Regions from separate parts of the Kitasatospora sp. NPDC005748 genome, predicted to be linked through region 3. Evidence: predicted binding sites of a transcription regulator. Region 3 holds the regulator's gene; each other region holds the start of a gene.
The links. Region 3 encodes HrcA, which represses chaperone genes, less so after heat shock. Its sites were predicted from a motif close to TTNGCACTCNGNNNNNCNGAGTGCNAA; they were not measured.
Positions count from the first base shown of each region.

Region 1: the regulator HrcA is predicted to act here: its motif matches at 4,940-4,966, upstream of groL (chaperonin GroEL).
Region 2: the regulator HrcA is predicted to act here: its motif matches at 1,453-1,479, upstream of ABZ495_RS17370 (FmdB family zinc ribbon protein).

Region 1 covers NZ_JBEXYD010000011.1:73,685-81,513, forward strand. The annotation lists gene ABZ495_RS11720 (trehalose-6-phosphate synthase) at 1-869, opposite strand, end outside; gene ABZ495_RS11725 (glucosyl-3-phosphoglycerate synthase) at 917-1,984, opposite strand; SAM riboswitch class I at 2,134-2,266, shown strand; gene thrC (threonine synthase) at 2,284-3,570, shown strand; gene ABZ495_RS11735 (ubiquitin-like small modifier protein 1) at 3,633-3,911, shown strand; gene ABZ495_RS11740 (cold-shock protein) at 4,515-4,718, shown strand; gene groL (chaperonin GroEL) at 5,123-6,745, shown strand; gene ABZ495_RS11750 (hypothetical protein) at 6,846-7,211, shown strand; gene ABZ495_RS11755 (hypothetical protein) at 7,308-7,829, opposite strand, start outside.
Region 2 covers NZ_JBEXYD010000020.1:44,380-52,208, forward strand. The annotation lists gene ABZ495_RS17365 (MFS transporter) at 1-1,228, shown strand, start outside; gene ABZ495_RS17370 (FmdB family zinc ribbon protein) at 1,491-1,829, shown strand; gene mscL (large conductance mechanosensitive channel protein MscL) at 2,401-2,820, shown strand; gene ABZ495_RS17380 (hypothetical protein) at 2,831-3,100, opposite strand; gene ABZ495_RS17385 (sigma-70 family RNA polymerase sigma factor) at 3,224-4,195, opposite strand; gene ABZ495_RS17390 (phosphatase PAP2 family protein) at 4,726-5,574, shown strand; gene ABZ495_RS17395 (carbon-nitrogen hydrolase family protein) at 5,627-6,511, shown strand; tRNA gene ABZ495_RS17400 (tRNA-Arg) at 6,774-6,846, opposite strand; gene ABZ495_RS17405 (glycosyltransferase family 39 protein) at 7,159-7,829, shown strand, end outside.
Region 3 covers NZ_JBEXYD010000076.1:14,302-22,130, forward strand. The annotation lists gene ABZ495_RS32920 (PDZ domain-containing protein) at 1-2,829, opposite strand, end outside; gene ABZ495_RS32925 (16S rRNA (uracil(1498)-N(3))-methyltransferase) at 2,956-3,705, opposite strand; gene dnaJ (molecular chaperone DnaJ) at 3,796-4,935, opposite strand; gene hrcA (heat-inducible transcriptional repressor HrcA) at 5,012-6,046, opposite strand; gene htpX (zinc metalloprotease HtpX) at 6,307-7,227, shown strand; gene ABZ495_RS32945 (hypothetical protein) at 7,257-7,829, shown strand, end outside.

The sequences.
Region 1 (7,829 bases), on a different contig from region 3:
GCCTCGCGCAGGGTGGCGAGCCGCTCGTCGACGTCCGGGCGGTGGGACCGCTCGCGCAGGAAGTCGGCGTCGGCCCCGAGGGCGTGCACGCCGAGCCGGGTGGTGCGGCCCGCGTGCGTCACGGTGAGGGCCTCGCGGTCGATGTCCGCGCCGAGGACGTCCGCGCAGCAGTCGGCGAAGGCGAGGGCCCAGCGGCGGGTGAGGAAGGCGGCCCGGTCGGCGCCGAGGATGCCGGTGAGGACGCTCTCGGCGACGTCGTCCGGCAGCAGCCGGAAGTACTCGGGCGGGGCCCACGGGGTGTGCGAGAAGTGGCCGATGCGCAGGTCGGGGCGGGCGGTCCGGAGCAGGGCCGGGGCCAGCGAGAGGTGGTAGTCCTGGATCAGTACCGCGGCCCCGGGCGCGGCCTCGGCGGCGAGGGCCTCGGCGAAGGCGGCGTTGTAGGCGCGGTAGGACTGCCATTCGGAGCGGAACTCCGCGCCGAAGGAGGGGGCCGTCGGGGTGGCGTAGAGCAGGTGGTGGACGAACCAGAGGGTGGAGTTGGCGACGCCGTTGTAGGCGGCCGCGAAGGTCTCCGGGTCTATGTCCAGCATCCGGACGGCCTGTCCGCCGACGTCGTGGCCGGCCCGGTCGAGGCGGCCGTCGGGGGCCTCCCGGGCGGCCCGGCGGTCGGCGTCGCCGAGCGCCGCGCAGACCCAGACGGCATGCGGGTCGTCGATCGCGGAGAGTCCGGACACCAGCCCGCCGCCGCCCCGGCGCAGGGTCAGGGTGCCGTCGGCCGCGGTACTGAATGACACCGGTCCCCGGTTGGAGGCCACCAGTACGGTGGCGGAACCGGTCGCACTCGAACGTTCGGTCGTGAGATCGCCCATGGTTGGTACGTTGCCGTGGGCCCGGGTCGGCAAACCCCCGTCCGGCGTCAGGCCTGGTGGCCGTGGTGGGCGGCGTACTCCGGGACGGTGTGCATCGGGGGCCGTTCCTCCGCCGTGATCGCATGGGTGTGCGGGGTGAAGATGGCGGCGCCGCCGGCCGGGGGCCCGGCCGCGGTGCGCGGGTCCCGGGTGAACTGGGTGAGCAGCGGGTGGACCAGGTCGGCGGAGGCCTTCAGCCGGTGGGTCCGGTCCAGGCGTTCCAGGGCGGTGCGGTAGATGGTGGCGGCCATCCGGCCGAGTGCCTGGCTGTCCTGGTGGCGGTGGTGGCGTACGCCGACGTCCACCTGGGCGAGGGCGTCCAGGCCGGCGAGCTCCAGGGCGTCCACCAGGAGGCCGAGCTCGACGCCGTAGCCAGTGGGGAACGGCAGCCGTTCGAGCAGCGAGCGGCGGGCCGCGTACTCGCCGCCGAGCGGCTGGACGAAACCGGCGAGTTCCGGCCAGTGCAGGTTGAGCAGGGGGCGGGCGACCAGCTCGGTGACCCGTCCGCCGCCGGAGGGGACCACGGCGGCGTCGCCGGAGCCGGAGCCGTTCGTCACTTCGAGCGGCCGGTCGTACATGGCCTTGACCAGCTGGATGTCCGGCTCGGTGAGCAGCGGGCCGATGATGCCGGAGACGAAGGCGGGGTCGAAGGAGCGCAGGTCGGCGTCGACGAAGCAGACGATCTCGCCGCTGGTGACCAGCAGCGAGCGCCAGAGCACCTCGCCCTTGCCGGGGGCGGCGGGCAGCCGGGGCAGGATGTCGTCGCGGTGGACGACCCGGGCGCCGGCCTCGGCGGCCGCGGCGGCGGTGCCGTCGACGGAGCCGGAGTCGACGACGACGAGTTCGTCGACGAGGGGCAGGCGTTCCATCAGCTCGCGGCGCACGGTGCGGACGATGTCGCCGACGGTGGCCTCCTCGTCCAGGGCGGGCAGCACCACGCTGACGGTGCCGGCCCGACCCGCCGCCTGCTTGGCCGCCAGCAGGGCGCCCACCGGGCGGTCGGCCGCGCTCCAGGAGCGGCGGCGCAGCCAGGACGCCGCCTTCGGGAGGAGCGCGGGTGTCGGTTCGGCGGGCACGGAACTCTCCTCGACGGATCGGGGTGGGACGGGGCATCTCGCGTGGCGGACGGTCCCGTTCAGGGTTGACGCCTTCGGATACAGTCTTCGTACAGCGATCGGACCTTCGCACGCCGGGGTCGTCGCTGAGCAGGACCACAACTTCACAGAGCTCATCCAGAGGGACTGAGGGAACGGCCCGTTGACGTCCCGGCAACCTTCTCGCACGGCAGGCCTCCGGCCCCGGCGGGACAGGTGCCAATTCCGGCCTGTGGCGCGCCCGCGTCACGGGGAAGATGAGGAGAGAGGCCTCCGCCATCATGGCTATCGACACCGCCGCAGCCGCCCCCGCGACCGTTGATCTCGGTCCCGCCGTCGCACTGTCCTGTCGGGAGTGCGGTACCCGGTTCCCGCTCGGTCCCAGCTTCGCCTGCCTGGAGTGCTTCGGGCCGCTGGAGATCGCCTACGACTTCGGGAGCGAGGGCGCGGAGGAGCTCCGCAAGCGGATCGAGGCCGGTCCGGCGTCGATCTGGCGCTACGCCCCGCTGCTGCCCGTCCCGGCCGACGTGGCCGACAAGCCGAACCTCAACCCGGGGTGGACCCCGCTGGTGAAGGCGGACAACCTGGGCCGCGAGCTCGGGTTCACCGCCCAGCTGCACGTCAAGGACGACTCCGGCAACCCGACGCACTCCTTCAAGGACCGGGTGGTCGCCTGCGCGATCGAGGCGGCCCGGGCGTTCCACTTCACGACCCTCTCCTGCTCCTCGACCGGCAACCTGGCCGGCGCGGTGGGCGCGGCGGCGGCCCGGGCCGGGTTCAAGTCCTGCGTGTTCATCCCGCACGACCTGGAGCAGGGCAAGGTCGTCATGGCCGGTGTCTACGGCGGCGAGCTGGTCGGCATCGAGGGCAACTACGACGACGTGAACCGCTTCTGCTCGGAGCTGATCGGCGACCCGGCCGGTGAGGGCTGGGGCTTCGTCAACGTCAACCTGCGCCCGTACTACGGCGAGGGTTCCAAGACGCTGGCGTACGAGATCTGCGAGCAGCTCGGCTGGCGGCTGCCGGAGCAGATCGTCATCCCGATCGCCTCGGGCTCGCAGCTGACGAAGATCGACAAGGGCCTGCAGGAGCTGATCAAGCTGGGCCTGGTCGAGGACCGGCCGTACCGGATCTTCGGCGCCCAGGCGGCGGGCTGCTCACCGGTGTCGGCGGCCTTCAAGGCCGGCCAGGACGTGATCCGGCCGGTCAAGCCGGACACCATCGCCAAGTCGCTGGCGATCGGCAACCCGGCCGACGGCCCCTACGTGCTGGACATCGCCCGGCGCACCGGCGGGGCGGTCGAGGACGTCACCGACGCCGAGGTGGTCGCCGCGATCAAGCTGCTGGCCCGGACCGAGGGCATCTTCGCCGAGACCGCGGGCGGGGTGACCGTCGGCGTGCTGAAGAAGCTGGTCGAGACCGGACAGCTGGATCCGGCCAAGGAGACCGTCGCGATCAACACCGGTGACGGCCTGAAGACGCTGGACGCCGTCTCCGACTCCGGGATGACCACCGTCATCCGCCCGACGCTGGCCTCGTTCCGCGACGCCGGCCTCGCGTCCGCCTGACCCGCCCGCAGCCCCCGCAGCCCGTACCGGCCGCCCGGCCGCACCGCCCGAGGAGATCCCCCATGAGCGCCACCGTCCGCATCCCGACCATCCTGCGCACCTACACCGGCGGCGCCGCCGAGGTGGCCGCCGAGGGCGCCACTCTGGGCGACGTCATCGCCGACCTGGAGCGGAACCACGCCGGGATCGCCGCCCGGATCCTGGACGACGCCGGCAAGCTGCGCCGGTTCGTCAACGTCTACGTCAACGACGACGACGTCCGGTTCGCCGAGGGCCTGGCCACCGAGATCAAGGACGGCGCGAGCGTTTCGATCATTCCGGCGGTGGCCGGCGGCTGCTGATCCGCCCCTTTCCGACCAGGCCTTTCATCGGCCGACCCGTTTTCGACCGGGCCGTCCGTGCGTACGGAATTCCGATCTCCGTACGCGCGGGCGGCCCGCCGCATTCCGGCGGGAATATTTCGCAGTCCGGGGGAGTAGAGTGTGGCTCGTCCGGGAAGAGGGCCGCCCCATCCCCCTCGCGCCGGTACTCGAACTCCGTCCGCGCCCGTACCGCCGGTGTCTGTCCGGCCGCTGAGACCGGCGCCGGGGCCGTGACCGTGAAACATGTCAGGCCGATGTCAGAATTCTCGAAGGCATTTGAGTAATTCGTCCGCTATGTCCGGCGTGAAATGCCGATTTCCTCCCGCTTTGGTCTGGCCTGTCCCCTGGCGGACCTAGGGAATTCCCAGCGGTTGACCCTGTTGCAGAGGGCGTCGATCCGGATACATTCAGCCGCGGTCGACGCAATCACCCGCTCACCGGAGGCCTTCCGGTGGTCTCCGCGGACGATTGTGGCGTGCACGGCTGCGCCCAGGGGGGGTTCCCCGGGCCGGCCTCAAACCAGACCCGGGCCCGCGACCTGCGGGCGCGTGAAGGGCCAGCACAGCACTAGGGGAGTTCGGAATGGCTCAGGGCACCGTCAAGTGGTTCAACGCGGAGAAGGGCTACGGCTTCATCGCGGTCGACGGTGGTGCGGACGTCTTCGTCCACTACAGCGCGATCCAGATGGACGGCTACCGCACCCTTGAGGAGGGCCAGCGGGTCGAGTTCGAGATCTCTCAGGGGCAGAAGGGCCCGCAGGCGGACATGGTCCGCGCCGCGGTCTGACCTTTCCGACCCCAGGAGTTCGGCTCGGCCCATTCGGCTGGTGCACCTCTTGCTTCACGACGGGCCCGTACGACACATGTCGTACGGGCCCGTCGGCATGTCCGGCGGGGGGCCCGCGCGGCGTCCGGCGCGGGGGTGCCGGACACCCGGCGGCGGCCCATCGGGGGCTCGCCGACGGCGGCCGCAGGGGGCGGACGCGGCTCGCGGGTTGGGCGATTGGGCTTGCACTCGCCTACCCGGAGTGCTAATCATTGGCGTTAGCACTCACAGTGTGAGAGTGACAGCGGACTGGGTCGGTGAGGCCCCCGGGAGCGGTAGGGGAAAGGACCCCCGCACACCAGGGCCGTCCGTCGCGGGCACCCCTTGGTCCGAGCAGTCGACCGTGTCCCGGAGGACCACTTCTGATGGCCAAGATCATCGCCTTTGATGAGGAAGCTCGCCGCGGCCTTGAGCGTGGCATGAACCAGCTCGCCGACGCGGTGAAGGTCACGCTCGGCCCCAAGGGCCGCAACGTCGTGCTGGAGAAGAAGTGGGGCGCCCCCACGATCACCAACGACGGTGTCTCCATCGCCAAGGAGATCGAGCTCGAGGACCCCTACGAGAAGATCGGCGCGGAGCTCGTCAAGGAGGTCGCCAAGAAGACCGACGACGTCGCGGGTGACGGCACCACCACCGCCACCGTGCTGGCCCAGGCGCTCGTTCGCGAGGGTCTGCGCAACGTCGCCGCCGGCGCCAACCCGATGGCCCTGAAGCGCGGTATCGAGAAGGCCGTCCAGGCCGTCTCGGACCAGCTGCTGGCCCAGGCCAAGGACGTGGAGACCAAGGAGCAGATCGCCTCCACCGCCTCCATCTCGGCCGCCGACACCCAGATCGGCGAGCTCATCGCCGAGGCCATGGACAAGGTCGGCAAGGAAGGCGTCATCACCGTCGAGGAGAGCAACACCTTCGGTCTGGAGCTCGAGCTCACCGAGGGCATGCGCTTCGACAAGGGCTACATCTCCGCCTACTTCGCCACTGACCTGGAGCGGATGGAGGCGACGTTCGAGGACCCGTACATCCTCATCGCCAACTCCAAGATCGGCTCGGTCAAGGACCTGCTCCCGCTGCTGGAGAAGGTCATGCAGAGCGGCAAGCCGCTCGTCATCATCGCCGAGGACGTCGAGGGCGAGGCCCTGTCGACGCTGGTCGTGAACAAGATCCGCGGCACCTTCAAGTCCGTCGCCGTCAAGGCCCCGGGCTTCGGCGACCGCCGCAAGGCCATGCTCGGCGACATCGCCATCCTCACCGGTGGCACCGTGATCTCCGAGGAGGTCGGCCTCAAGCTGGAGAACGCCGGCATCGACCTGCTGGGCACCGCCCGCAAGGTGGTCATCACCAAGGACGAGACCACCATCGTCGACGGTGGCGGCGACAGCGACCAGGTCGCCGGCCGCGTGAACCAGATCCGTGCCGAGATCGAGAACAGCGACTCGGACTACGACCGCGAGAAGCTCCAGGAGCGCCTCGCCAAGCTGGCCGGCGGCGTGGCCGTCATCAAGGCCGGCGCGGCCACCGAGGTGGAGCTCAAGGAGCGCAAGCACCGCATCGAGGACGCCGTCCGCAACGCGAAGGCCGCCGTCGAGGAGGGCATCGTCGCCGGTGGTGGCGTCGCGCTGCTGCAGGCCGGTGTCGCGTTCGACAAGCTGGAGCTGGAGGGCGACGAGGCCACCGGTGCCAACATCGTCCGCGTGGCGCTGGAGGCCCCGATCAAGCAGATCGCGACCAACGCCGGCCTCGAGGGCGGTGTCGTGGTGGAGAAGGTGCGCAACCTCCCCGCCGGCCACGGCCTGAACGCCGCCACCAACACCTACGTCGACCTCATCGCCGAGGGCATCATCGACCCGGCGAAGGTCACCCGTTCCGCGCTGCAGAACGCCGCCTCCATCGCGGCGCTCTTCCTCACCACCGAGGCCGTCATCGCCGACAAGCCGGAGAAGGCCGCCGCGGCCGCCGGCGGCGGCATGCCGGGCGGTGACATGGACTTCTGATCCCCTCCGGGATCGGTCGTTTCCCGATCGCACGGGCGGTTCCCCTCGGGGAGCCGCCCGTGCGGCGTTGTGTCCGGCGCCGTTTTGGGACAATGGACGGATGGCTGCCACCGCTGATGACATCGAGACCGCCCTGCACAACGCGCGGGCGCTGATCCTGGCCGACCTGACCGCGCGGGACGTGGCGGACGCCGCCGTGGTGTCGCTGGTCGAGGACGCCGTGACGCACCGCCGGTGGTGGCTTGAGCAGTGGCCGGACGGCGCCGAGTACGTGCTCGGGCTGGTCGCCCAGGACGTCCAGGACGCGCTGCTGGAGGCCTACGGCCGCTGGCCGCTCTGCACCTCCTGCGCGGCCGACGGGGACCCGCACGCGTTGGGCGTCGAGCCCGAGCTGGGGCCGGAGCCGCACTGGGTCTGCGGCAAGGCGGGGGCGGTGGTGGCGCCCGTCGGCCGGCTCGACGGCTGATCCCGCCCCGGCCCGGCTCCGGCGCTCCGTGCGCCGGGCCGGGCCTTCGCGCGTCCCGGGCGGGTCGGCCGCTCAGTGAGTCATCGAGTCGGCGCGTCAGCCTTCGAGCCGGTCGAGTTCGGCCGCCAGGTTGGCCCGGGCGGCGGCGTCGAAGCGCTCGCGGGCGAGGGGTGTGCGGTAGAGCGCGGGCAGGGCCAGGAGCCGGCGCAGGATGTCGGCCCGCCCGGCGCGGAAGTCCGGCTCCGGGACGAAGGCGTACTCCTCGCGCACCGCGGCCGCGTAGGCGGCGTACGCCCGCGGGTCGCCGCCGAGGACGGCGAGGTCCGCGTCGCAGAGCACCTCGCCGTCCCGGTCGCCGGGTTCGGGGCGGTGCGAGACGGTGAGCCGGACCAGACGGGCCACCTCGGCGGTCCGCGGCTCGGACAGGCCCGCCTCGGTGAGCGCCCGGACGGCGAGGGCGGCGCTGCGCTCCTCGTTCTCGGAGCGGTCCGGGCGGTAGACGGCGTCGTGGAACCAGGCGGCCAGCCGGACGGTGTCCGGGTCCTCGGCGTGCGCGGCGAGCACGTCCACGTGGCCGAGCACCGCCCGCAGGTGGGCGGTGGTGTGGTAGCGGCGCTG
Region 2 (7,829 bases), on a different contig from region 3:
GCGGCTCCCGTACGCGATGCTCAGCCTGGGCATCGTCCTGCTGGTGCTGGACACCCACGGCTCCTACGGCACGGCCGGCAGCGTCGCGGCGGTCTCCGCCGTCGCCCAGGCCTTCATCGGCCCGCAGACCGGCCGGCTGGCCGACCGCTACGGCCAGGCCGCCGTGCTCGTCCCGACCGTGATCGTGCACGCGGTCTCGGTCGGCGCGCTGATCGCGCTGGCCCTGGGCCACGCCCCGGTCTGGACCCTCTTCCTCGCCGCCGCCCCGGCCGGCGCCAGCGTGCCGCAGGTCGGCGCGATGGTCCGGTCCCGCTGGGTCGCCAAGCTCTCCGCCGAGGGTGCGGCCGGCGGGCGCTCGGCGTCCGCGCTGTCGGCCGCCAAGCTCAACACCGCCTTCGCCTTCGAGTCCGTGACGGACGAGTTCACCTTCGTGATCGGCCCGGTGCTCGCCGGCGCCATCGCCACCTCGGTCACGCCCGCCGCCGGGCTGATCGCCGAGGCCGCGCTGACCGTGGTCGGCGGACTGGCCTTCGCCGCCCAGCGGCGCACCGCGCCGGCCCGGCACCCGCACCAGCCCGGCGTCCGCCGGGTCTCCGCGCTCTCCTCCCCCGGCGTCCGGCTGCTGGCCGGCGCGTTCCTGGGCGTCGGCACCGTCTTCGGCGCCATGCAGGTGTCGGTCACCGCGTTCACCGAGTCGGTCGGCCAGCCCGGCGCCAACGGCACCGTGTACGGGATCTTCGCCGGCGGCTCGATGCTGGCCGGCGTGCTGTACGGCATGGTCGCCTGGCGCCGGGCCGCCCGGCACCGGATGCTGGCCAGCTACGCGCTGCTGGTCGTGGGCTGCTCGACGCTCTGGGCGATGCCCAACCTGGTCGCGCTGTCCGTCGCCGGGCTGGTCTGCGGCCTGGCCATCGCACCGACGCTGATCACCGGGTACACCCTGGTCGAGACGCTGGTCGCGGACGGCGCCAAGACCGAGGCCTTCACCTGGCTGACCGGTGCCATCGGGCTGGGCCTGGCGGCCGGGTCCACGGTCGCCGGACGGCTGATCGACGGACACGGGCCGTCGGCCGGGTTCCTGGTGCCGATGGCCGGTGCCGGGCTCGGCCTGGTCGCGCTGGTCGCGCTGCGGCACCTGCTGATCGCGCCGGGCGCGGCGAGCACGGTGGTCGCGGGCGCGAACGAGCGGGGCTCGGCTCCGCAGCTGGTCGGGGCGGCGAAGGGCTGAGCGGCGGGGCTCGGGGCGCCGGTCGGGGGCGTCGGGCGGCGTCGGGCGGCGTCGGGTCGGGTCGGACGCGTCCGGCCGGTCGGGTGGCGGGTCCGGGCCGGGGCGGCGGCCCTCGGCGGCCGGCTTCCGGCGGGCGCGGGAACGGGTGCTTCGGCGCGCCCCCGGCTCATCTCACATTCGAGTCGCTGGACTGATCCAGCGGAATGCCGCATCATTGACCATCGTTAGCACTCATCAGGCGAGAGTGCCAGGAGGAAGACAAGTGCCCACGTACCAGTACCAGTGCACCGAGTGCGGCAACGGCCTGGAGGCGGTGCAGAAGTTCACCGACGAGGCGCTGACCACGTGCCCCGACTGCCAGGGACGGCTCCGCAAGGTCTTCTCGGCCGTGGGTGTGGTCTTCAAGGGCTCCGGCTTCTACCGGACCGACAGCCGATCCTCGTCCACCAGCTCGGTGGGCACCGGCTCGTCGTCGAACTCGACCTCGTCGGGTTCGTCCTCGTCCGGCTCGTCGTCGGCTGCTTCGACCTCGTCCTCGTCGACCTCGGGCGGCTCGACCGCTGCCGCGAGCTCGGCTCCGGCGGCGAAGCCGGCCGGCTGAGACCAGACTTCGCAAGGCCCGTGGGCCCGCGCCATCGCGCGGCCCGCGGGCCTTTCGCGTGCCCGGGCGGAGGCAGGCCGCTCGCGGTCAACCGCCGATGGGCCCACTACCCCGTTCGGGTGTACAGAGTTGTCCACAGGGCCGAGTTGTCCACAGGCCTGGGGACAGGGCTTCCACCCGCCCCCAGGGCCGCCCAGAGTGTGCGTCGGAAGAGCCGGCCCGCACCCCGGGCCGGCGCCCCGCGACCACCGGTGGTGCCCATGTCGACCACGAGCCTCCCCCCGCGATTCCCGCCGCTCCCCGCCCCGGCCGTTCCGCCCCGGCGGGAGGTGCCGCCCTTCGCGCCGATCCGGCGTGGCGGCGGCCGCCTCCACCGGCTCCGCCGGGCCGCCCGGCACCGGCTCGGGGTGCCCGCCCTGCTGCTGGTCGCCCTGTCGGCCGCGCTGGCCGTCGGGCCCGCGCGGGCGGGTCTCTCCCCTCCGGGCGCCGCGCCGGTCGGCCGATCGGGTTGTCAATCGGAACACCTCGAAGCTCACCCGTGACCGGACCACGACTTCGTCGTTCACGCGGCATGAAAGGCTTCAAGGAATTCCTGCTGCGCGGAAATGTCGTCGAACTCGCCGTCGCCGTCGTCATCGGCGCGGCGTTCACCAACATCATCAACGCCTTCGTCAAGGGCGTGATCAACCCGATCGTCGGCGCCTTCGGAGCCAAGGACCTGGGCGCCTACAGCTCCTGCCTCAAGGGCCCCTGCGAGCTGAGCGCGACCGGCGAGGTCACGTCCGGGATCCTCATCCTGTGGGGCTCGGTGCTGAGCGCCCTCCTGCAGTTCGTCATCACCGCGGCCGTCGTCTACTTCTGCCTGATCCTGCCGATGACCAGGTTCGCCGCCCGGCGCAAGAGCCTCGCCGAGGTCCAGGCGGAGGCCGAGGCCAAGGAGGTCCTGCTGCTGACCGAGATCCGCGACGCGCTGGTCACGCAGCAGCGCTGAGCACGCCCCGTCAGTCCCCGTGGTGCGGCGGGCGCTGGCTCAGGTACCAGTCCAGTCCCCGTCCACCACTCTCCCCCGCTCCCGGGCGCCCGCCCCAGCCGGCGTCGGTGTCGTCACTGGACTGCTGGTCCAGCGGGTCCCGGAAGACCAGCCGGGCCTTCGTCGCGGCCTTGGGGTCGTCGGACGCCTTCACGGCCTCCGCGGCGTCCGTCCCGTCCCCGCCGTCCTGCCTGGGCTCCCGCTCGGTCACCGGCCCGCCTCCGTCTCGCACATCGTCCACTCCTCCAGCCTAGAAGCTCCCCGTGCCCGCGCCGACCGCCGCCGGGGACGCGTGAGGGCCCCGGTGCGGAGCGATTCCGCACCCGGGGCCCGGCACGACGGCGAGGTGGCGGCGGGGAGGCCGTCAGGCGGCTTCGAAGCCCGCGTGGTCGGCGATCCGCTTCAGCTCGGCCAGCGCGTGCTTCTCGATCTGGCGGATCCGCTCCCGCGTCAGCCCGTGCTGCTTGCCCACCTCGGTCAGCGTCCGCTCACGGCCGTCCTCCATCCCGTACCGCGACCGGATGATCGAGGCCGTCCGGTCGTCCAGGCGCCCGATCAGACCGTCCAGCTCCTCGCGGCGGAGCATGACCATCACGGCGTCCTCCGGGGACGTCGCCCCGGTGTCCTCGACCAGGTCGCCGAACTGGGTCTCGCCCTCGTCGTCGACGGACATGTTGAGGCTCACCGGGTCACGCGCCCAGTCCAGGACGTCCTTGATCCGCGCCTCGGTGGTGTCCAGCTCGGCCGCGATCTCGGCCGGCTCCGGCTCGCGGCCCAGCTCCTTGGACTTCTCCCGCTGGACACGCCGGATCCGGCCCAGCTCCTCGACCAGGTGGACGGGCAGCCGGATGGTGCGCGACTGGTCGGCGATGGACCGGGTGATCGCCTGCCGGATCCACCAGGTGGCATAGGTGGAGAACTTGAAACCCTTGGCGTAGTCGAACTTCTCCACCGCCCGCACCAGGCCGGCGTTGCCCTCCTGGATGAGGTCGAGCAACGGAAGGCCGCTGCGCGGGTAACGCCGCGCGACGGCGACGACCAGCCGGAGGTTGGAGCGGATGAAGACGTCCTTGGCGCGCTCGGCGTCCTCGGCTATCGCCTCCAGCTCCTCACGCTTCACACCCTTCGGGAGCTCCGCCTCCTCCAGCAGGTGCTGGGCGTACACACCGGCCTCGATCCGCAGCGAGAGCTCGACCTCCTCGGCGGCATCGAGCAGGGGCGTCCTGGCGATCTCGTCGAGATACATACCGACCAGGTCGCGGTCGGCCTCAAGGTTGGTCGGGCGGGCCGCGCGAGTCCGGTCGGCCCTGTCGCGAACGACGGCACGGGTGGCCATGCTTGCTCCCTTTGCTGGAATTGCCGAGGTCTGCCTGCCTGCCCCCAAGAGGGCAAGAATGCGGGCCCCGCGGGGCTCACACGTAACGATCCAACGAACAGATTCCGGACAACATTCCCAAGTCGCTCAGATTCTTCCGCCGATGCAGTATGCTGCCGGTTTTCACCACGCCCCTGGACGGAGCGTGACCGGACCGGCACCACAGGTGCCGGCCGGGCGGTCCACACGGCGCGGTCCGCCGAAAGCGGTCGGCGGGACCGCGGGTGCGGCCCCCCGGCGCCTTGCCGCTGCGCGGCCGCCCATGCCGGGGCCGTCGACGCACTCCTTTGCGGGCCCTTCACTCCGGAGAACCCGCGGGCAGCCGCGCGCGTTCCCGCCCGACTCCGCCGGAGCCGCCGCTGCCACCGGTTCCGCACCCCGGAGCCGCCCCGCGCCCGCTCCCCGGCGCACGCAGATCCTCCGCACAAAAGATGCCAAATCGCTATCGCGCAGGCGTCCGATCAGCACAACGCACTGGGAAGGTGTCAGCCATGCACCTGACCAACAGCTCGCTTCTCCTCACCCCGCGTAATCGCCACCTGCTCCGGCACGTGGCGCTCGCGGCGGGCTGTACCGCGCTGTTCGCGGTCCTGGCCACCCTGGTGCAGACCGGCTGGTCCCCCCTCGCCCGCCTGGACCAGGGCTGGGTGGACGACATGCACCGCTACGCCCAGGGCCGAAGAGTCTGGGTCGCCTCGGTGCAGATGCTCACCGACATCGGCGGCACGATCACCATGCGCACGCTGCTCGGCGCCGCCACGCTCTGGCTCTGGCTGATCGGGGCCCGGGTGCTGGCCTGCTGGGCCGCGGCCCAGGCGCTGGTCGGCTGGGGCTTCCTGTGGGCCCTGAAGCTCTGCCTCGACCGCCTGCGGCCGCACTTCCCCGACCCGGTCGCCCACGCCGGCGGCCCGGCCCTCCCGTCCGGGCATGCGATGGCCTCCGTGATCACCTGCGCCGTCCTGGTCGGGCTGGTCTGGCACCGGTCCTCGCGCGGCGGGCGGATCACCGCCTGTTCGATCGCCGCGCTGACCGTGCTGACGATCGGCTGGACGAGGGTCGCCCTCGCCGTCCACTGGCCGAGCGACGTGCTGGGCGGCTGGCTGGCCGCCGGGATCGTCCTGGGCGCGGTCACCGTGGCCGTCGAGCTCTGCCGGCCCGGCGCGCTGGCCCGGGACGTCCGGCGGGTCAACTGGCGGACCAGGCCGAGGGTCCAGCGCGTCCTCGTTTCCCAGACCGCCCCCGCGCCCTACGACCCGGCCTTCGACCCGGCTTTTGATCCGGCCTTCGAGGAGGCCGCCGAGCGGGCCGGCGACCGACCGGACGGCGCGGTCAAGCCCTAGCGCGGGTCCCCGGCCTCGGGCCGGTCCGCCGGGCCCGCCTAGCCTGGCCTTCATGCCGCTTCCCTCGACGCCAGACCGGCCCGCTCCCGCCCCCGACTTCCCCGACCGGCCGCTACGGATCGCCGCCGCGCAGGCCCAGGCGGTGGCGGGCGACCTCCCCGCCAACGTCGCGACCGTCGCCGACCTGATCCGCGAGGCCGCCTCGGACGGCGTCCGCCTGGTGCTCTTCGCCGAGAAGTTCCTGTCCGGCTACGAGCCCGAGCTGATCCGGACCGACCCCCTCAAGTACAGCGTCCAGCCCGGCGATCCCCGGCTCGCACCGATCGCCGACGCCTGCCGGGAGACCGACACGGCCGCCGTGGTCGGCGCGGCCGTCCGGGACGCCGACGGCGAACTGCGCATCTCCGCCCTGGTCTTCGGCCCCGACGGTGCGCTCACCGCCCGGTACGACAAGCAGTACCTCTTCAAGACGGAACGGGACACCTACCGCCCCGGGACGACGGGCTGCACCCTCCAACTCGACGGGTGGCGGCTCGGCCTGGGCATCTGCTACGACTCCGGCTTCCCCGAACACGCCCGCGCCGCCGCCCTCGACGGCTGCCACGCCTACCTGGTCGGCGCGCTGTTCAGCGTGGGCCACGGCCACCACGAGTCCCGGACCTGGTTCCCGGCCCGCGCGCTCGACAACACCCTCTACACGGTGCTGGCCAACCACATCGGCACCACCGGCGGCTGGAACACCTGCGGCGTCAGCGCCGTCTGGTCCCCCGACGGCCGCCTCCTCGCCGAGGCCGGCCCGGACCGCCGCGAGCTGGTCGTCGCCGACCTCGACCCGGAGGTCCTGCGCACCACCCGGGAGGCCGAGAGCCTCCTCGCCGACCTCGCCTCCCAGCCCCGCACCACCCCGCGCGACCGGCACACCCTCGGCCTCGGCTGAACCCGCCCCCGACGGCCCGTCACACACCGGCGGCCCCGAACGCGCCCGGCCGACTCCGCCACCCCGGGGCGCCGGTCCTCGCGCCCACCCCGGGCCCGCCGGGCACGCGGCCCCACGGCCTTGAACGCGGCACGGACGCGCGGCACGGACGCGCGGCACGGACGCGGCACAAGCGGGACACGGGCGGGACGGCGGTCGGGAACGACGAAGGCCCAGGTCCGGGGGAATCCCCGGACCTGGGCCTTCACTGCGTAGCGTGCTGTGCCCCAGGCAGGATTCGAACCTGCGACACCGGCTTTAGGAGAGCCGTGCTCTATCCCCTGAGCTACTGAGGCGGGGTCGTTCGCGGTCGGGCGCGCGTGTGGCGCGACGACCGCTGACAGCCTAGCGGATCGGGGGGCGGCCACGCCGGGTCGGGCCGTCGGCCGGGCGGAGGTGGCGGGGTGTGCGGTGAGGGGAGTCCGCGTGCGAATCGTGTGCGGGAAGATGGAATCATGGGGAGGGTGCCGATGATGCCCGGCGACGGGGCGTCACATCCTGCTCCAGTAGCCTGGAGCGAACCGGTGTTCCGGTGCGGGGCGTCGGTGCCCCCGCCGGCCCTGGCACGCCTGCAGCAACGCATCACCGCAAGGACGAGGCGCTTCACCATGACATCAGCCGGCAGACGGCATCCGGCCCTCCGCGTACTGGGCCTGGTGTGGCTCTGGCCGGCACTGGCGATGCTCTGCGTCGGCGCCTACCGGCTCGGGACGCCCGAGCTGTGGCGGGACGAGGTGGCGACCTGGACGGTGGCGACCCGCTCGCTCGGTGATCTGCTCGGACTGCTCCAGCACATCGACGCCAGCAACGGCGCGTACTACCTGCTGATGCACGGCTGGACGTCGGTGTTCGGCGACTCCGCGATCGCGCTGCGGCTGCCCTCCGTGCTGGCGATGGCCGGCGCCGCCGCGTTCGTGGCGCTGACCGCCCAGCGGTTGTTCGGCGGCCGGGTGGCGGCGATCGGCGGCGGGCTGCTGTTCTCCGTGGTGCCGCTGATCTCGCGGTACGCGCAGGAGGCCCGCTCGTACGCCCTGGTGACCTGTGCGGTCGCCGCGGCCACCTGGTTCCTGCTGCGCGCGCTGGAGCGCCCGTCGCTGCGGCGGTGGGCGCCGTACTGCGTGGCGATGGCGGCGGCCGGCGCCGGGCACCTGATCTCCTTCGCGACGCTGGCCGGCCAGCTGGCCGTGGTGGCGCTGCACCTGTGGCGGACCCGCCCGGCCACCGAGCGGCGGGTGCTCTGGCAGTACCCACTCGCCGTGCTGGTCGCGGCCCTGCCGGT
Region 3 (7,829 bases):
CCAGCCGACGATCCGCCGGGCCAGCTTCTCGATCACCAGCTGCGAGGTGTGGCCGCCGCGGTTCTCCCGGATGTCGACGATCACGCCCTCCCGGGCCATCTCCGACCGCAGGTCGCGGTGGATCTGGGCCCAGCCGGTGCTCTGCATGTCGGGGATGTGCAGGTAGCCGAGCCGCCCGCCGGACAGCTCCCGGACGGCGGCCCGCCGCCCGGCCACCCAGTCGTGGTAGCGCAGCGGCTCGTCGTCGTCGAGCGGGACGACCACCGGGTACCGGCGGTCGGTGCCGTCCTTGCCGGCCACGGTCAGCTCGACCGGTTGTCCGGCGGTGCCGGCCAGCAGCGGGGCCGGGCCGGCGGTCGCGTCCACCGGGCGGCCGTTGACGGCCAGCACCGCGTCGCCCGGGCGGACGGCGGCGCCCGGCGCGGCCAGCGGCGAGCGGGCCCGCGGGTCCGAGGACTCGCCGGGCAGGATCCGGGCGATCCGCCAGACCTCGCCGTCCTTGACCAGGTCGGCGCCGAGCTTGCCCTGCCGGCGGGCGGCCTCGGTGTGGATGCCGTAGGGCTGCACGTAGGCGTGCGAGGTGCCCAGCTCGCCGTGCACCTCCCAGAGCAGGTCGACCAGGTCGTCGTGCGAGCCGAGCCGCTCCACCAGCGGCCGGTAGCGGTCGAGGATCTCGGCCCAGGGCACGCCGCCGAGGTCCGGGCGCCAGAAGTTGTCGCGCATCAGGCGGCCGTTCTCGTCGTACATCTGCCGCCACTCGGCGGCCGGGTCGACGGTCACCCGCAGCCGGTGCAGGTCGACGTCGATCTCGTCGTCGTCGCCCACCGCCTTGTGGTCCGCCGGGACGATCCGCAGTTCGCCCTCGTCCAGCACGGCGACCCGGGTGCCGTCGCCGCTGACCGCGAACTCGTCGAGCCCGTCGACCAGTTGCTCGACCCGACGCTTGCGCAGGTCGAACCGCTCCAGGGTGGGGCGCGGCTGCTCGTCCTCCGGCGTGGCCGCGTCGTCGCCGAGCTCGCCGGTGAGCGGGATGCGCGTCCAGAGCACGCCGTCCTTGGCGGCCGCCAGCTCGCCGAACCGGCCGCCCTCGACCGGGAAGGGGATGATCCGGTCGGCGATCCCGTCCAGGTCGACCCGGGTGGCGGGCGGGGCGTCGGCCGCCCCCTCCTCGGCGTCCGCCTTCTTGCCCTTGGGCTCGTCGTCCTCCCCGCCGGCCGGCCGCCCGGCCCGGCGCGGGCCGAACGGGGAGGGGGTGTCGGCGGCCAGGGTGACCAGGTACGGGCGGCAGCCGTTGGGGAACGACAGGTCGAAGACGTGCGAGTCGTAGACCGGGTCGAAGTTGCGCACCGAGAGGAAGGCCAGGTGGCGGCCGTCGGCGGTGAAGGCCGGCGAGGTGTCGATGAAGCGCGCCGGGGTGACCTCGCCGACCGTGCGGGTGGCCAGGTTGGCCAGCACGATCTGGCGCAGCGACCAGGCCCCGAAGCCCGGGCTCGGCCGCGACCAGGCGAGCCAGGCGGAGTCCGGACTGAACGCCAGCCCGCTGACCTCGCCGTCCGTGCTGCGGTCCAGCTCGTGCACCGTCCCGTCGGCGAGCGACACCAGGAGGACCCGGCCGTCGTGCGCGCCGACCGCCGCCTGCTTGCCGTCCGGCGAGACCGCCAGCGCGCGGACCCGGCCCAGCTGTCCGCCGGCCAGCCGGCGGCGCTCCTCGCCGAGCACGGCGGGGGCGTACTCCACGGCGTCCTCGCCGTCGGCGTCGGTCACCCAGAGCACGCCCTGCGCACCGTCCTCGCCGGGCACCACGTGGGCCCGCCGGGCCCGGACGCCGGGCGTCTCGTCCAGCACCCGGGCGGGGCCCTCCCGGTGCGGCAGCCAGTGCACGCTGCCGCGCACCACCACGGCGCCGGCCCGGCCGGTGCGGTCGGGGGCGACGCTCTCCAGCCAGTGCGCGGCCGGCACCGGGCGGGGCCGCCGGCCGGCCCGGGGGCCGGACGGCCGGACGTCCAGCCGGCGCGGCTCGGCGCCGTCGAGGTCGTCCAGCAGCCAGAGGTCACCGGCCCGGTGCCAGATCACCCGGGTGCCGTCGCTGGTCGCGCCGCGGGCGTAGAAGCCCTCCGGGGAGGTGGTGTGGCGGCGCAGGCCGCTGCCGTCGGGGAGGCTGGAGTAGAGCTCGCCGACGCCCTCGTGGTCGGCCAGGAAGGCGATCCGGGCGCCGCCGGGCGCGTCGACCCAGAGCGGCGCCTCGATGTGCCCGTCCAGCTCCTCGTGGACGCGGGCGAACCGCTCGGCGCCGATCCAGAGCTTGCCGACCCGGCCGCCGCGGTAGCGCTTCCACCGCGCGGGCTCCGCACCGGCCGCCGAGAGCAGCAGCACCCGGTCGCCGCCCGGCTCGTACGCCACGCCGCCGACCGGCCCGTACGGCAGCCGCCGCGGCTCGCCGCCGTCCAGCGGTACGGCGTGGGCCCAGGTGCGGCGCAGGGTGGCCTGTCCGGCGGAGGTGGTGGCGACCGGGCTGCCGTCGGCCGTCCAGCCCTGCAGCTGCGTCTGGTCGCTGCCCCAGTACGTCAGCCGCCGGGACGGCCCGCCGTCCACCGGCGCGACGTGCACCTCGGGCGCGCCGTCCCGGGTGGAGACGAAGGCGATGTGCCGGCCGTCCGGCGAGAAGCGCGGGCGGCGGACCGGGACGTGATCGGCCGTCAGCCGCCAGGGCCGGCCGCCGTCCAGCGGGGCGAGCCAGACGTCGTTCTCCGCGACGAAGGTGATCAGGTCACCGTGCAGGTGCGGATGGCGCAGGTAGGCGCCGGCAGGGGTGCTCGGGGATTCGCTCACAGCCGCACCCTACGCACCCGCCGGGGCGGCGCGCCTCCGGTTTCGCGCAGGCCGCCCCCTACGGGGGACGAACCGCCGGGGAACGAACCGCCGGGGGACGAACGGTCCGTGCGGCGACCGGCCCGCTCAGCCCCAGCGGCCGGTGCGGCCCAGCAGCAGGGCGCCGGCGGCCACTCCCGCGGTCGAGGTGCGCAGCACCGAGGCCCCGAGCCGGTACGGCCTGGCACCGGCCTCGGCGAAGGCGGCCAGCTCCTCCGGGGAGACCCCGCCCTCGGGGCCGACCACCAGCACGATGTCCCCGCCGCCGGGCAGCGCGGCACCGGCCAGCGGCTCGGCGCCGTCCTCGTGCAGCACCGCGGCGAGCGCGGCCCCGGCCAGGACGGGCGCCAGCTGGCGGGTGGTGGCGAGTTCGCGGACCTCGGGGAAGCGCAGCCGGCGGGACTGCTTGCCCGCCTCGCGGGCGGTGGAGCGCCACTTCGCGAGCGCCTTGGCACCGCGCTCGCCCTTCCACTGGGTGATGCAGCGGGAGGCGGCCCAGGGGATCACCACGTCCACGCCGACCTCGGTCATGGTCTCCACCGCCAGCTCGCCGCGGTCGCCCTTGGGCAGCGCCTGGACGACGACGATCCGCGGCGCCGGCTCGGCCTCCCGGCGGACCGCGGCGACCGTCACCTCGACGGCGTCCTTGCCGTGCACGGCCGTGACGGTGCCGTCGGCGCCCAGGCCGAGCCCGTCGGCCAGGGTCACCGCCTCGCCCGGCTCCAGCCGCTTCACGGCGGCGGCGTGCCGCCCCTCCGGGCCGTCCAGCCGGACCACCGCGCCGGGGGCGGCGGAGGCGAGCTGCGCGGTCTCGACGACGAACACGGGCGCGGTCATGGCGGTTCCTGGAGTGGGGGTGGGGGGACGGACGGGGGAACGACGGCGCCCGGTGACCCGCCGGGAGCGGGGCACCGGGCGCCGGTACGGTCAGCGGCCGTTGAAGGCGTCCTTCAGCCGGGAGAACAGCCCCTGCTGGCCCGGCGCGAACTGCCCGGAGGGCCGCTCCTCGCCGCGCAGCACCGCGAGCCGGCGCAGCAGGTCCTCCTGCTCGGGGTCGAGCTTGGTGGGCGTCTGCACCTCGACGTGCACTATCAAGTCGCCCCGGCCGCCGCCGCGCAGATGGGTGATGCCGCGGGCGTGCAGCGGGATCGACTGGCCGGACTGGGTGCCGGGCCGGATGTCGACCTCCTCCAGCCCGTCCAGGGTCTGCAGCGGCACCTGGGTGCCGAGCGAGGCGGCCGTCATCGGGATGGTGACCGTGCAGTGCAGGTCGTCGCCGCGGCGCTGGAAGGTCGGGTGGGTGCTCTCGGCGATCTCGACGTAGAGGTCGCCGGCCGGGCCGCCGCCGGGGCCGACCTCGCCCTCGCCGGCCAGCTGGATCCGGGTGCCGTTGTCGACACCGGCCGGGATCTTCACGGTCAGGGTGCGGCGGGCCCGCACGCGGCCGTCGCCGGCGCACTCCGGGCACGGGGTCGGCACGACGGTGCCGAAGCCCTGGCACTGCGGGCAGGGCCGGGAGGTCATGACCTGGCCCAGGAAGGACCGGGTGACCTGGGAGACCTCGCCCTTGCCGCGACACATGTCACAGGTCTGCGCGGAGGTGCCGGGGGCGGCGCCCTCGCCGCTGCACGTGGTGCAGGTGACGGCGGTGTCGACCTGGAGTTCCTTGGTGGTGCCGAACGCGGCCTCCTCCAGGGTGATCTCCAGCCGGATCATGGCGTCCTGGCCGCGCCGGGTGCGCGAGCGCGGGCCGCGCTGACCGGCGGCCGCGCCGAAGAACGCGTCCATGATGTCGGAGAAGCCGAACCCGGCCGCGCCCGCGCCGAAGCCGCCCGCGCCTCCGCCGTTGGGCGAGAGGGGATCCCCGCCGAGGTCGTAGACCTGCCGCTTCTGCGGGTCGGAGAGGACCTCGTAGGCGGCGTTGATCTCCTTGAACCGCTCCTGCGTCTTCGGGTCGGGGTTGACGTCCGGGTGCAGTTCGCGCGCCAGGCGCCGGAACGCCTTCTTGATCTCGTCCTGCCCCGCATCCCGTCGGACGCCGAGTACCGCGTAGTAGTCCGTGGCCACCAAATGCTCCGCTTGTTCCGCCTGTAGAAGTGCTTGCGACTGGTACCGGTGTCACCTGTGTGACACCGGTCGTTCCCTACGACTCGGCCAGGATCTGGCCCACGTACCGTGCCACCGCTCGCACCGCCCCCATTGTGCCCGGATAGTCCATCCGGGTCGGACCGATCACACCCAGTTTGGCCACGCTCTCGTCGCCCGAACCGTAACCGACCGAGACGACCGAGGTGGAATTGAGCCCTTCGTACGCGTTCTCCCGGCCGATCCGGACCGTCATCCCGGCGTCCGCCGTCTCACCCAGGAGGCGCAGCAGGACGACCTGCTCCTCCAGCGCCTCCAGCACCGGCTGGATGGTGAGCGGGAAGTCGTGGCCGAAGCGGGTCAGGTTGGCCGTGCCGGCCAGCATGATCCGCTCCTCGTTCTGCTCGGCGAGCGCCTCGAAGAGCGTCGCCAGGACGACGGTGACGGCCGGCCGGTCCACCGCCTCGAACATCGCCGGGAGCTCGTCCAGCAGCCCCGGCACGTCGGGCAGCCGCACGCCGACGGCCCTCGTGTTGATCTTGGCACGGAGGTCCGCGAGGACCACCTCGCCGACCTGACCCGGGCAGTCGACCATCCGCTGCTCGACCCGGCCGGTGTTGGTGATCAGGACCAGCATGACCTTGGCCGGAGCGAGTGCGACCAGCTCGATGTGGCGCACCGTGGACCGGGAGAGCGAGGGGTACTGGACCACCGCCACCTGCCGGGTGAGCTGGGCGAGCAGCCGGACCGTGCGGGCGACCACGTCGTCCAGGTCCACCGCGCCGTCCAGGAAGTGCCGGATCGCCCGCCGCTCGGGCGCGCTCATCGGCTTGACCTCGGCGAGCCGGTCGACGAAGAGGCGGTACCCCTTGTCGGTGGGGATCCGCCCGGCGCTGGTGTGCGGCTGGTGGATGAAGCCGTCCTCCTCCAGCGCGGCCATGTCGTTGCGGACGGTGGCCGGGGAGACCCCGAGGTTGTGGCGTTCGACGAGAGCCTTGGAGCCGACCGGCTCCTCGGTGCCCACGTAGTCCTGGACGATGGCGCGGAGCACGGCGAGCTTGCGTTCGTCGAGCTGGCGGACCTCACCGGCCATGGGGCACGCACCTCCCTCTTCGCACGTTGTCCGTGGTGACGTGTGTCGTTCCGGCATGGTGCGGTCCGCCGGGCGGACCGCGTCCTTTGGCACTCTGAACAGAGGAGTGCCAGAACCGTACCTGCCAGTGTAAGGCCCGGGTCCGACGGCAGGAACGGCACCGCCGGGGTGATCCTGCCCGCATCGCGCGGCGCGCGGGTGATGCCGCGGGACCGGCCGGGTGGCAGCATCGATAGCGAACGGCGAACGGAGGACCAGCGATGTCGACCTCGGGCCAGCCCACCCGCTTCGCCCCGGACCGCGGCCTGACCGGCCGGATGGTCGGGACCATGTTCGTGATCGGGCTCCTGTACGTGGGTTTCACCGGCCTGCTGATCGCGCTGCTGCGCGGCGCCTGGCCACTGATCGTGCTGATCTCCGGCGGGCTGTTCGTGGCCCAGTTCTGGTTCAGCGACAAGATCACCGAACGGGCGATGGGCGCCCACCGGGTGACCCCGGAGCAGTACCCCCAGCTGCACGGCACCGTCGACCGGCTCTGCGCCCTCGCCGACATGCCCAAACCCCGGGTGGCGGTCGCCGACAACGACATGCCGAACGCCTTCGCGACCGGCCGCAACCCGCAGAACGCGGTGGTCTGCGTCACCACCGGGCTGCTGCGGCGGCTGGAACCGGAGGAACTGGAGGGCGTCCTGGCGCACGAGCTGTCGCACGTCGCCCACCGGGACGTCGCGGTGATGACCATCGCCGGCTTCCTCGGCGTACTGGCCGGGGCGATGACCCGGATCGCGATGTACGGCGGCTTCATGGGCGGCGGCCGCAACAGCAACGACTCCAACGCCGCGATCGCCGCGCTGGTCATCCCGCTGGTGTCGGTGGTGGTGTACGCGATCAGCTTCCTGCTGACCCGGCTGCTCTCCCGCTACCGGGAGCTGGCCGCCGACCGGGCCGCCGCCCAGCTCACCGGCCGGCCCAGCGCACTGGCCTCGGCGCTCACCAAGGTGACCGGCCAGATCGCCGCGATCCCGACCAAGGACCTGCGCCAGGCCCAGCCGTACAACGCCTTCTACTTCGCCCCCGCGCTGAGCGCCCGGGAGGCCGCCTCGCAGCTGTTCTCCACCCACCCCTCGCTGGAGAAGCGGCTGGAGCAGCTGGCGAAGATCTCCACCCAGCTCGGCCGCTGAGCCGACGACACGCCCCGGAGGGGACCGCCGTGGGAATCCTGGACGCACTGTTCGGCCGCACCAAGCCCGTCCGGCCCGACCTCGACCAGCTGTTCGGCGTGCCCTCGGCCGCGCTGACCCTGGAGGCGGCGGCCAGCTTCCGGCCGACCGGCGTCGGGTCGGTCTGCTTCTCCTCGGTCGAGGGCGGCGCCTTCGTCGAGGTCGAGCGGCAGGTCCGGGCCCTGCTGGACGCCGACACCGAGCGCGGCGGCGTCCCGGTGGAGGCCTCCAAGGACGCCTACGGCTACTCCTGGCTGCTCGCCCGGCACACCCCCGAGGAGCTGCCGGAGCTGGTCAACGACCTGCACGCGGTCAACAGCGAGCTGGAGGGGAACGGCTTCGGCCCGCAGCTGCTCTGCTCGCTGGTGGCCTTCCGCGGCGCCGAGGGGCAGCCGCTGGCGCTGGTCTACCTGTACAAGCGCGGCACCTTCTACCCGTTCGCGCCGGTGCCGGGCGGCGGGGAGAAGCGCGACAGCCCGCTGGAACTGCAGGTCAACGCCATGCTGGGGAACGACCTGCGGCTGGAGAAGGACCTCACCCGCTGGTTCCCGGTCTGGGGCGCG